2 regions of the Hydrogenophaga defluvii genome follow, and region 2 is predicted to be linked to the other one. Evidence: riboswitches for the same ligand, from Rfam matches in the RefSeq annotation. Region 2 holds a riboswitch; the other holds the start of a gene.
The links. Region 2 has a riboswitch for S-adenosylhomocysteine ahead of metH (methionine synthase). Riboswitches for the same ligand answer to the same signal wherever they lie in the genome.
Positions count from the first base shown of each region.

Region 1 (6,296 bases), on a different contig from region 2:
CCCCGCCCAGCGTGTAGCTCATCACCAGCACGGCCGTGCTGTTGACCAGGGTGTTGCCTGTTTCGCGCGAGCCGATGTCGATCATGACCAGCGTGTACAGGCTGCCACCGGCACCACCCCACACAAACGCCACGGGTGCGGCCAACCAGGGCGTGCCGGCCACAAAGGGAATCACCAGCGTGGCGGCCAGCGTCAGGCCGGCGCCGGCCCGCATCAGCCGGCGTCGGCTGTGTGCCGCGTCGCCCCAGCGTTGCTGCGGATGGCGGGCCATGCGGTCGGCCAGTTCGCCGGCGGGCAACATCACCAGCGCGCTGCCCAGGCCACTGGCCGATACCAGCAGCGCCGCCGCCGTGGCCCCCAGGCCCAGCGCCAGGCCGTACAGCGGCAGCATGGCGGTGAGGCCACTTTCAAAAAAGCCACCGATGAAGCCGATGGCCATGACCATGGGGTGGGTGACCAGCGCGTGCCAGACGCCGCGCAGGCCAACATGGACATCGCCATCGTCGTGGGCTGCCGGCATGGCAGGCACCGACAGGCTGCCCAGCAGCCCCAGCGCCAGAAAACCGACCGCCCACCACACGGCCTGCGCATTCTGTGGTCCCACCCAGGCCAGCATGGCGGGGCCGATCACGAAGGTCGTGCCCACCATGGTCTCGAACAGGCCCACGTTGCGCCCGCGCTGGTGGCTGGGTGAAAACTCGGCCACGATGGCTTCTGCCAGCACCCAGCGCAGGCCGCCCGCCATGCCGGCCAGTAGGTACAGCACAAACCACAACGCCGGCTGATCGGTGAGGGCAAAGCCCAGACCGGTCAGCACCGGCACCGCCGCCGACAGCCACAGCGCCGGCCGTCGACCGATGCGCTGCGTGAGGGCCGAGGCCATGGGCGCCATACACAAGATGCCCACCCACACCGTGGCGGCAAACAGGCCGGCCACGGCGGTGGACATGCCGGCATCGGTGAGGCGCAGCAGCAGCAGGGGCGAGAGCATGAACACACCCACCAGTTCGCAAAACGTGGCGCCAAAAATCGCCACCAGCCCACGGCCTGCGTGGGCGGCCGGCGCTCCCGCTGCGCCGTGGGCGGGCAGAGGGTGTTCGCTCACGCGCGGACCTCTAGCACGGCCTGTGCCACCTGCGCAAAACCCAGCCCACGCTCGCCCGGTGTCACGTAACGGGGCAGGTGCGTGAGTTGCGGGACAAAACGCGCGATGTTGGCCACGCCCACACTGTGGGTGAAGTGGGCAAACATCACTTGGTCGTTGGTCGAATCGCCCACGTAGACCCAGCGGTCCAGCTCGGCGTCGAGCGCACGGCCGGCGTGGGCTTGCAGGATCCAGCGCGCGCCCACCAGCTTGTTGTGTTCACCCACCCAGCCGTTGATGTGGATGCTGCTGACCGTGGCGTTCAGACCTTCGGCGCGCATCAATGCCACCACCTGCTCGATGGCCGCTTCAGGCAGGTGGGTGAACTCGCTGTGGTCGATGGCGATGTCGGTCTCGCGCCCAGGGCTGTCGGTGGCACGCCGTGCGCCAGGCACCTCGCGCTCAATGCGTGCCAGCACGTGTTGCAGGTGGGCGAAGTTGGCGGCGCGGGTGGCGGCGTCCTGCAGGTACAGGCGACCACCGCCGGGCAGCAGGGCCACAGCGCCGTTTTCGGCCACGATGGCGTCCACCGGCCAGGGGGCGGCGCCATGCACAAAAGGCAGGCTCCAGCCCACCGGCCGGCCGGTGATGGCGTAGACCGCCAAGCCTGCACGCTTCAGCTCGGCAAGGGCTTGCAGCGCTTCGCGGGCGATGGCGCCATCGCAGGTGAGCGTGTCGTCGATGTCGGTGAACACGCCGTGGACAGGGGCGCGCGCGGCGGCGGGCCATTCAGACAAGGGCAGCATGGGCCGGGAGCATAGCCGAGGGCATTTAGCAATTTGTCACAAACTAATTTTTTCACTATGCTGCGTGTCCGTTCATCCACCGGAGCGCGACGTTATGAACCCACAGGCAATGGCATGGCTCAAGGCGGCCGCCGTGTATTTCGTGATCGGTGTGGGCATGGGCATTTACATGGGCGCCAGCCATGACCACACGCTCAAGCCCGTGCATGCCCACGTGAATTTGTTGGGTTGGGCGTCGATGGCGCTGATCGGCTTTTATGTGCTGCATTTTGGCGACCGCATGAGCCGCCGGCTGGAGCGCATCCAGTTCTGGCTGCACCAGGTGGGGGCGGTGATCTTGCTGGTGTCGCTGTCGCTGCTGGTGTTGGGCAACACCGAGGTGGAGCCGGTGGTGGGCGTCACGTCCATCGTCGTGGGGGCTTCTGTCCTGCTGTTTGCGGTGAACGTTTTCCGCAGCCTGCGGTAGAATTCGCGCTCTCCCGAGGAGCGTTGCAGCGTGGCCCAGTTGGCGCCGCGTGAGGCTCGGGGTTCAGATTCGCAACGACGCTCATCCACTTATCGTGTGGTGAGCGCTTTTCTCCCCCCGGCAAGTGGTTCTCAAACTTCGTTTTGGAGCACACCACATGAACGCACGCGTCCACGCCGTCAACACCGACTGCGTCATCACCGACATCACCCTGGCCGACTGGGGCCGCAAAGAAATCAAGATCGCCGAAACCGAAATGCCCGGCCTGATGGCCATCCGCGAAGAGTTCGCGGCCAAGCAGCCCTTGAAGGGCGCGCGCATCACCGGCTCGCTGCACATGACCATCCAGACGGCCGTGCTGATCGAAACCCTGCAGGCGCTGGGCGCACAGGTGCGTTGGGCCTCGTGCAACATCTTCAGCACGCAAGACCACGCCGCTGCGGCCATCGCCGCCGCCGGCACGCCGGTGTTCGCCGTCAAGGGTGAAACCCTGGTGGACTACTGGGACTACACCCACCGCATCTTCGACTTTGGCCCCAAGGGCACCGAGGGCGAAGGCCCCAACATGATCCTGGACGACGGGGGCGACGCCACACTGCTGATGCACCTGGGCAAGCTGGCTGAGAAGGATCAGGGCGTGCTGGCCAACCCGGGCAGCGACGAAGAAAAAATCCTGTTTGCCGCCATCAAGGCCAAGCTGGCCGAGGACAACACCTGGTACAGCCGCAAGAGCGCGCAGATCATTGGCGTGACCGAAGAGACCACCACCGGCGTGCACCGCCTGAAAGAAATGTCGGCCAAGGGCACGCTGATGTTCCGCGCCATCAACGTCAACGACTCGGTGACCAAGAGCAAGTTCGACAACCTCTATGGTTGCCGCGAATCGCTGGTGGACGGCATCAAGCGCGCCACCGACGTGATGATCGCCGGCAAGGTGGCGGTGGTGGCCGGTTACGGCGACGTGGGCAAAGGTTCGGCCCAGGCCTTGCGTGCGCTGAGCGCCCAGGTGTGGGTCACTGAAATCGACCCCATCAACGCCCTGCAGGCCGCCATGGAAGGCTACAAGGTCGTGACCATGGAGTGGGCCGCCGACAAGGCCGACATCTTCGTCACCACCACCGGCAACCGCGATGTCATCACCTTCGAGCACATGCAGGCCATGAAGGACCAGGCCATCGTCTGCAACATCGGTCACTTCGACAACGAGATCCAGGTGGCCAAGCTGGAAGCGAACTGCCAGTGGGAAGAGATCAAGCCCCAGGTGGACCACGTGATTTTCCCGGACGGCAAGAAGATCATCCTGCTCGCCAAGGGGCGGCTGGTGAACCTGGGTTGTGGCACCGGGCACCCCAGCTTTGTGATGTCGTCGAGCTTTGCCAACCAGACGATTGCGCAGATCGAATTGTTCAGCCACAGCGACGCCTACGACGTGGGCAAGGTGTATGTGCTGCCCAAGCACCTGGACGAAAAGGTGGCGCGCCTGCACCTCAAGAAGGTCGGCGCGATGTTGACCGAGCTGAGCGACGAGCAGGCTGCGTACATTGGCGTGCCCAAGCAGGGCCCGTACAAGCCAGACACGTATCGGTATTGAACACCCCCGCCGCGCTTCGCGCGACCCCCTCAAGGGGGCGGCGCTGGCGGGCCGGCAGAGCCGGACCCGCGGCTCCCTGGGTTTTGTCTGTGGTGCTCCACCGTGCGTGCTGACCAACTCCTTGTCGAGCGTGGCCTTGCGGCTTCGCGTTCGCAGGCCCAGCGGCTGATTGCTGCGGGCGTGCGCTGGCGCCTGGGTGCGGGCGACTGGAAAACCGTGGCAAAAAACGGCGACGAGCTGCGCGAGACGGTGGAGTTGCAACTGGTGGACAACGCCGAGTCGCGTTATGTGTCGCGTGGCGGGCTCAAGCTCGAAGGCGCGCTGCGCGAGGCTGGCTTGGTGGTCAGCGGTGGGCGCTGCCTTGACGTGGGCCAGAGCACCGGTGGCTTCACCGACTGCCTGTTGCAGCACGGCGCGGCGCAGGTGACGGGCGTGGATGTGGGGCATGGACAGCTGCATCCGGCGCTGCGCGTCGATGCAAGGGTGCGCTGCATCGAAAAATGCAACGCGCGTGAACTCACGGCCGAAGCGGTGGGCGCGGACTTTGACCTCGTGGTGGGCGATCTGTCCTTCATCTCGCTCACGCTGGTCTTGCCGGCGCTGGCGCCGTTGCTGCGCCCGGGTGGCCACCTGCTGATGCTGGTCAAGCCGCAGTTCGAGTTGCAGCCGCAGCAGATCGGCAAAGGCGGCATCGTGCGCGATCCGGCCTGGTACGCGGTGGTCGAACGACGGCTGCGAGAGGCCTGTGCGGCCTTGCGCTTGTCGGTGCGCGGCTGGTTCGACAGCCCCATTGCCGGGGGTGACGGCAACCGCGAATTTTTTGTTTTTTGTTCCAAGGAATGACCATGGGCCTGCCCATCAGTCTCGAATTTTTCCCGCCCAAAACGCCCGAAGGCGCCGAAAAGCTGCGTGCCGTGCGCCAGCAGCTGTACGCCCTCAAGCCCGAGTTCTGCTCGGTCACTTACGGCGCGGGCGGCTCCACGCAGGACGGCACCTTCAACACCGTTCGCGAGATCCTGGCCGAAGGGGTGGACGCGGCCTCGCACTTCTCGTGTATCGGTGCCACGCGCGAGAGCGTGCGCGCCCAGCTCGCGCAACTCAAGGCCATGGGTGTCAAGCGCATCGTCGCCTTGCGCGGCGATCTGCCCAGCGGCTATGGGTTGGGTGGCGAGTTTCATTACGCCAGCGACCTGGTGGCCTTCATGCGCGCCGAGACCGGCGACGATTTCCACATCGAGGTGGCGGCCTACCCCGAGGTGCACCCGCAGGCCAAATCTCCCGAGGCCGATTTGCGCGCGTTTGTCGCCAAGGCCCAGGCGGGCGCCAATTCGGCCATCACCCAGTACTTCTACAACAGCGACGCCTACTTCCGCTTCGTGGACGATGCGCACAAACTGGGCGTGGACATCCCGGTGGTGCCGGGCATCATGCCCATCACCAGTTCCACGCAGTTGATGCGTTTTTCCGATGCCTGTGGTGCCGAAATTCCGCGCTGGATACGCCTGCGCCTGCAAGCCTTTGGTGACGACACCGCGTCCATCAAGGCTTTTGGTCTGGACGTGGTGAGCGACCTGTGTGAGCAGTTGCTCAACGGCGGCGTGCCCGCCATCCACTTCTACGCCATGAACCAGAGCGCAGCCACGCTGGAAATCGTGCGCCGGCTACCGCTGGGCTGAAGGCGCAGGCTGTGATTTCGCGCTGGTTGTTGGGGTGGTGTCTGACCGTCGCTGCCGCGCATGTGATGGCAGATGCCGAGCCGGCCACCATCTGGCAAGACCCCATCGACCGCCGGGTCGGCGTGCCGGCCGCAATACCCCTGGTGCTGGAACAGGGACAGGCCTCCTGGTACGCAAACCGTTTCCATGGCCGCCTGACCGCCAGTGGCGAGCGGTACGACAAAAACGCCTTGACCGCAGCTCACCCTACCCTGCCCTTCGGCACAGAGGTGCTGGTGCGCAGCCTGCGCACCGGGCGCGAGGTGCTGGTGCGCATCGTCGACCGCGGCCCCCACTTGAAGAGTCGCATCATCGATTTGAGCCACGCAGCCGCAGAGGCCTTGGGCATTCGGCAGCAGGGTGTGTCGGAAGTGCAACTGATCCAGCCCTGATGGGGGTCGCGGCTTGATCCAGGTCAAGGACCGTTATGCTGGTTAACCCTGATTTGATGTGGATCAAATAACCCTACTCTGTGCAGGGTTCCAATGGGCTTCGGGGATTTTCCCGACAGCGGTACCCACTGGGTACGGACACCATCATGAACAAGACTTTCATAGCGGCGGCCGCCTGTGCCGCCATGCTTTCGGGCGCTGCCATGGCGCAGGAATTCAAGGCCGGCGATCTGCTGGTCCGT
Region 1 is NZ_JBHTBZ010000043.1:67,618-73,913, reverse strand. It holds gene ACFQU0_RS14700 (MFS transporter) at 1-1,105, opposite strand, end outside; gene ACFQU0_RS14695 (HAD family hydrolase) at 1,102-1,890, opposite strand; gene ACFQU0_RS14690 (hypothetical protein) at 1,985-2,356, shown strand; S-adenosyl-L-homocysteine riboswitch at 2,366-2,446, shown strand; gene ahcY (adenosylhomocysteinase) at 2,514-3,947, shown strand; gene ACFQU0_RS14680 (TlyA family RNA methyltransferase) at 4,050-4,790, shown strand; gene metF (methylenetetrahydrofolate reductase [NAD(P)H]) at 4,793-5,623, shown strand; gene ACFQU0_RS14670 (septal ring lytic transglycosylase RlpA family protein) at 5,689-6,054, shown strand; gene ACFQU0_RS14665 (OmpW/AlkL family protein) at 6,201-6,296, shown strand, end outside.
Region 1: it holds a riboswitch for S-adenosylhomocysteine, as region 2 does, so the genes downstream of both, ahcY (adenosylhomocysteinase) here and metH (methionine synthase) in region 2, are expected to answer to the same signal.

Region 2 (6,296 bases):
ACCAAACGCAAGGTGCGCATCCGCTTCCGCAAGGACGGGCATCTGGCCCCCTACATGGAGCTGCCCCACACCTACCGCGCGGCCCTGGTGGCGCGCATCAAAATCATGTGCGACCTCGACATCTCCGAGCGCCGCAAACCGCAGGACGGCAAGATCGAGTTCGCCAAGTTCTCCAGCCAGTACCCGGTGGAACTGCGTGTGGCCACCGTGCCCACCCAGGGCGGGGCCGAAGACGTCGTGATGCGCATCCTGGCCTCAGCCAAACCCCTGCCCATGCCCGACCTAGGCCTGAGCGCGCCCAACCTGGCACAGCTCAAGGACGCCGTGGAACGCCCCTACGGCATGGTGTTGTGTGTCGGCCCCACGGGTTCGGGCAAAACCACCACGCTGCACGCGGTGTTGCAGCACCTCAACACCCCGCGCCGCAAAATCTGGACGGCGGAAGACCCCATCGAAATCACCAATCCCGACCTGCGGCAGGTGCAGGTCAATCCCAAAATCGACTGGACGTTTGCGAAGGCACTGCGCTCTTTCCTGCGCGCCGACCCCGACATCATCATGGTGGGCGAGATCCGCGACCAGGAAACCGCCCAGGTGGCCATCGAAGCCTCGCTGACCGGCCACTTGGTGCTCAGCACGCTGCACACCAACAGCGCGCCTGAAACCATCCTGCGCCTGCTCGACATGGGCATGGACCCGTTCAACTTCTCCGACTCACTGCTGGCGGTGGTGGCGCAACGCCTGGTGCGTCAGTTCTGCAACGAATGCCGCAAAACAGAGGTGGCCAGCACCGAACAGGTGGACGAGTTGGTGCGCGACTACCTGCGCGCATTCCCCGACGACCTGCGCCCCAGCGCCGAGGCCGTGAAAGCCGAGTGGCTGGCACAACATGGTCGCAACGGGCAACTGCAGCATTTCCACGCGCATGGCTGCAGCCACTGTGACAACACCGGCTTCAAAGGCCGAATGGGGGTGCATGAGCTGATGGTCAACGGCCCCGAATTGCGCCGACTGATCCAATCCCATGAACGGCCGGAAGTGCTGCAGTTTGAAGCCATGCGCCACAGCCACTTCCGCACACTGCGCCAGGACGGCATCGAAAAGGTGCTGGCCGGGTTCACCAGCATCGACGAAGTGCGCGCCAACTGCAATTGACCCACCGCGCCGCGCCCAAGGGCGCGTCACCCCCCAGGGGGCGACACCAGCCGTTCGGCAAAGCCGGCCCGGCGGTGTCCCCGGGTCAAGGCCCTGCGCCCCGGATTTGGGTGGATCGCTCAGAGGTTGGGGGCCAGCAAACGCTGCAGTTCGCGCTCGTCGGTGTGTTTGCGTGCCGAGAGGTCACGCACCTGATCATCACCAATGCGGCCGACGTTGAAGTAGGTGCTTTGTGGGTGTGCGAGGTAAAAGCCGCTGACGCTGGCCGCCGGCGTCATGGCCAGGCTGTCGGTCAGGCCCATGCCAATGTCGTCGCACTGCAGCAGATCGAACATGTCGCGTTTCACGCTGTGGTCGGGGCAGGCAGGGTAGCCTGGCGCAGGACGGATACCCTGGTATTTCTCCCCGATCAGGTCTTCGTTGCTCAACGCTTCGTCCGACGCGTAGCCCCACAAATCGGTTCGCACCCGCTGGTGCAAACATTCGGCAAACGCCTCGGCCAGGCGGTCGGCCAAGGCCTTGAACAGGATGGCCGAATAGTCGTCGTGGTCGTCCAGAAAGATTTTTTCGCGCTTTTCGCTGCCCAAACCCGCCGTCACCGCAAACACGCCCACGTAGTCAGGCGCCACGCCTTTGGGCGCCACAAAGTCCGCCAGGCAACGGCTCGGACGCATCACGCCGTCGATCACCTGTTTTTCGGTCTGCTGACGCAAGCCGTGCCAAGTCATGGCCACCTGACTGCGGCTCTCGTCGGTGTAGAGCTCAATGTCGTCGTCGTTGACCGTGTTGGCCGGGTACAGACCCACCACGGCGTTGGCGCTCAACCATCGGCCCTCAATGAGCCTTTGCAGCATGCGCTTGCCGTCGCTGAACACGCGCTGCGCCTCGGCCCCCACCACCTCGTCCTTGAGGATGGCCGGGAAAGGGCCGGCCAAATCCCAGGTCTGGAAGAAGGGGCTCCAATCGATGAAGCGCGCCAACTCGGCCAGGTCGAAGTTCTTGAACACCCGGCGGCCGATGAATTTGGGCGCCACCGGCCGGTACGCGGACCAGTCGATGGGCGTCTTGTTGGCCCTTGCCTGACTCAGTGGCCACAGCGGCACCTGTTTCTTGTTGGCGTGCTGTTGGCGCACCTTGTCGTAGTCGGCGTTGAGATCGGCAATGAACTGGCTGGCCTGCTCACTCAACAGACCTTGCGCCACGCCCACGCTGCGCGAGGCATCGGGCACGTACACCACCGGGCCTTCGTAGTGGGGTGCAATCTTGACCGCGGTGTGGACACGGCTGGTGGTGGCGCCACCGATGAGCAGCGGTATTTTGCGCAGGCGGAAGTGGTCGTCTTTCTGCATCTCACCGGCCACGTACTGCATTTCCTCCAGGCTGGGGGTGATCAGGCCGGACAGGCCCACGATGTCGGCATCCTCGACCTTGGCGCGCGCAAGGATCTCGTGGCACGGCACCATCACGCCCATGTTCACCACCTCGAAGTTGTTGCACTGAAGCACCACGGTGACGATGTTTTTCCCGATGTCGTGCACGTCGCCCTTGACGGTCGCAATCACGATCTTGCCCTTGGGCTTGGCGTCGCCTCCGGCGGCCACCAGCAGGCGCTTTTCTTCTTCGATGTAGGGCAGCAGGTGGGCCACGGCCTGCTTCATCACGCGCGCGCTTTTGACCACCTGAGGCAGGAACATCTTGCCCTGGCCAAACAGGTCGCCGACCACGTTCATGCCGTCCATGAGCGGCCCTTCGATCACGTGCAGCGGCCTGCCGCCATCCGCGCGGATGGCCTGCCACATTTCTTCGGTGTCTTCGGTGATGAACTCATTCAAGCCATGCACCAGTGCGTGGCTCAAACGCTCGCGCACCGGCAAGGCACGCCAGGCGTTCTTCGTGCTGTCGTCGCGTGCAGCGCCTTTGGCGCTTTCGGCGATTTCCACCAGACGCTCGCCGGCGTCCGGGCGCCGGTTCAGCACCACGTCTTCCACGCGCTCGCGCAACGTGGGCTCCAGCTCATCGTACACACCGATCATGCCAGCGTTGACGATGCCCATGTCCATGCCGGCCTGGATGGCGTGGTAGAGGAACACGGTGTGGATGGCCTCGCGCACCGGGTCGTTGCCACGGAAGCTGAACGAGACGTTGGAGACACCGCCCGACACCTTGGCGCCCGGCAGGTGCTGTTTGATCCAGCGCGTGGCATTGATGAAGTCCACCGCGTAGTTATTGTGCTCTTCAATGCCCGTGGCAATGGCGAAGATGTTGGGGTCGAAGATGATGTCCTCCGGCGGGAAGTCCACCTCGTCCACCAGGATGCGGTAGGCGCGTTCGCAAATCTCGATCTTGCGCGCAAAGGTGTCGGCCTGCCCGGTTTCGTCAAAGGCCATCACCACGGCCGCTGCACCGTAGCGGCGCACCAGGGTGGCCTGCCGTTTGAACTCGGCCACCCCCTCCTTCATGCTGATGGAGTTGACGATGCCCTTGCCCTGGATGCAGCGCAAACCCGCCTCGATGACGCTCCACTTGGACGAATCGATCATCACCGGCACGCGGGCGATGTCGGGTTCGGTGGCCATCAGGTTGAGAAAACGCACCATGGCGGCCTCGCTGTCGAGCATGGCCTCGTCCATGTTCACATCGATAACCTGGGCGCCGTTTTCCACCTGTTGACGCGCCACGGCCAGCGCCTGCTCGTACTCGCCGTTGAGAATCAACCGCGCAAAGGCTTTGGAGCCGGTCACGTTGGTGCGCTCGCCGATGTTGACGAACAAGCTGCCTTCGCCCACGACCAGGGGCTCCAGGCCAGACAACAACATGGGAGGAACATTCGCAAAATCGGGCATGGACTCACCTGAAGAAAACACAGTACAGGTGAGCGTCGTTGTCATCCAAGCCTGACACCCGGCACCGGGTGCTGCAACGCTCCTTGGTCAAGCGCGTATTTTAAAGTCGATGGGGCCACAAAAGCGCCACCAAAGCGCTGCCAAGGCAACGGGTGAACATCAAATCGGCATAGGGGGCCTCCCTCATAGGAGGCGCACCTGCCACACCACCCGGCATGCGGGTCCGCCCCGGGCGGTTCGAGAGCTTGAGGTCATGACAGCCTTGGTGCTCCCAGTCAATCGAAGTACGCAATGGTGAGCACCGTTTTGAGCAATCGGTCACTGTTGCGCAACCAGCGGCGGCTGCTCACTGCCACTTGCCGCGCCACGTATTCTTTCGCACCCAGTGCTTTGAGTGCCCGGTAGGTGGTCTTCGCCCCCTTCCAGTGCTTGAGCTGGATCGCCCTCAAGCGGTGGCGCAACCACTCGTCCAGCTCTCGCGAGACCCTCGACGTTTGCGCCAGTCCGAAGTACGCCTTCCTGCCAAGCAGGTACCCAGCTCACGCTGGCTCCCATCGGGTTTGGGTATCAACACCTTGCGTACCGGAATGGGCCGGTAGCTGCCTGCCAGAAGCGCTTGGCGGATGTCGGGCCAGCTCGTGCGGATCAGCTGGGCGGTCTGCTCGATGTCGAGCCCGTCCACCCCAGCAGCTCCCTTGTTGGCCTTTACTTTTCTCCACGCGGCCAGCAGGTTCTGCCTCGTCAGCGCCGCCTCCAGCAGGCCAAGGCCCGCCATCGGCTTTGCCGACCCTGTGCCCTGGTGTTCAGCGAGCGGGCCGCTGGCTTCGTCGCTGATGAGATCACGCATGGCTTCACCGTGCGCTACGCTCACCCGCCCAGGTTGCTCCAGCATCTGACGCATGGCCTTTGACATCTCCCTGTCCTCAAGCACTCACTCTCGTTTGGTCCTTCGCCCTTGCCTTGTGACCTCATCGGCCCCGGCGCCTGCTACTACGACCTTTGCTGACTTCTCGCTCCGGCACAGCCGTCGCCCTTTCAGGCACAAGGCGAGATCTCCCCAGGTAAGAACGCACACCTTCATCGCACAGCCGCCGCATCTACGCCACCTCGCCTTGGTCACAAGAGCTTTGCGGTTGTTTACCCGCTTGCCCTGCTTGGCAGCGCCTTCTATGCGGTTCTTGTTCATCGGCTCGCGATTTACGCTTCACGCTTCCTTCCCACGCTCGGTCGCCCTCACGCAGCTGCGCTTCACTTTGCTCACTGTGACCAGCTCGCAGCGGGACTTGCACCCGCGGGTGTGCGCCCAGCATGGGCGCACAAACACAAAGCCCGCTGTGTTTCCACAGCGGGCTTTTCATCTCATCCAAGCTGGCTTACGCCAGCGTATAGATTAGAAGGTGTGGCGAATGGACAGGTCGAAGTTGGCCTTGGTGCTCTTGGCCTTGCCATAAGTACCGATCACGGCAGTGCGCTTGCTCAGGTTGTATTGAGCGCCCAAGCCCAGCTTGTTGGACTTGACCTTGGGGCCAGCAGCCAGTGCTTGGGTCTCAGAGCGGATGTAACCAGCGCTGAACACCGTAGCGCCCATGGGCACATTCACGCCGAATTGCAGGGCGGTGTACTTGTTAGCGGTGTTGGCAGCGGAACCGCCTTCGACGTTGTGGTAAGCCACCTTCAGATCGGCAACGCCGAAGTTGTAGCCGGCACCAATCACGTATGCGTCATCGTCGTAACGGTTTTGCATCAGACCGCCCATCACGGTCAGAGGACCGGCAGCGTACACAGCATTGGCGCTGAACAGCGCCTTGGTGCCGGCAGCAGCGCCGCCCAGCTGAGCTGCGGTTTGGTCTTTGAAGCCGTAGGTGACGCCAACGGTCAGGCCACCGAAGGAAGGCGAGTTGTAGTGAATGCCTTCCGAACGGCCCAGGTCAGCGAGGTCGGGACCGGTCGACACGTTGCCAGCGCCCGCAGCGACGGAAGCCGAACGCACGGTGCCCCAGGGGTCAGCCCAGTTGTTCACGTCGTTGTAGGCTTCAATTTCGCGGCCAAAACGGATGTTGCCGAAACCACCGCTCAGACCCACGGTCGAAGCGCCTTGGAAGGTACGGCGACCAGCGTTGGTGCCGTCGTTGTTACCGTTGGTGGGGTTGAAGCGCTGTTGCAACACGAAGTTGGCCTTCAGACCGCCGCCCAGATCTTCAGTACCGCTGAACACCAGGTTGTTCAGGCCGTTGCCAGCTTGGTTCAGCGTGGTGGTGCCTGCTGCGCCGTTGCGCACAATGCCCACATCCAACGAAC
Region 2 is NZ_JBHTBZ010000017.1:161,751-168,046, reverse strand. It holds gene ACFQU0_RS08900 (GspE/PulE family protein) at 1-1,155, shown strand, start outside; gene metH (methionine synthase) at 1,275-3,998, opposite strand; S-adenosyl-L-homocysteine riboswitch at 4,022-4,089, opposite strand; gene ACFQU0_RS08890 (hypothetical protein) at 4,274-4,471, opposite strand; gene ACFQU0_RS08885 (RNA-directed DNA polymerase (Reverse transcriptase)) at 4,444-4,845, opposite strand; gene ACFQU0_RS08880 (porin) at 5,389-6,296, opposite strand, start outside.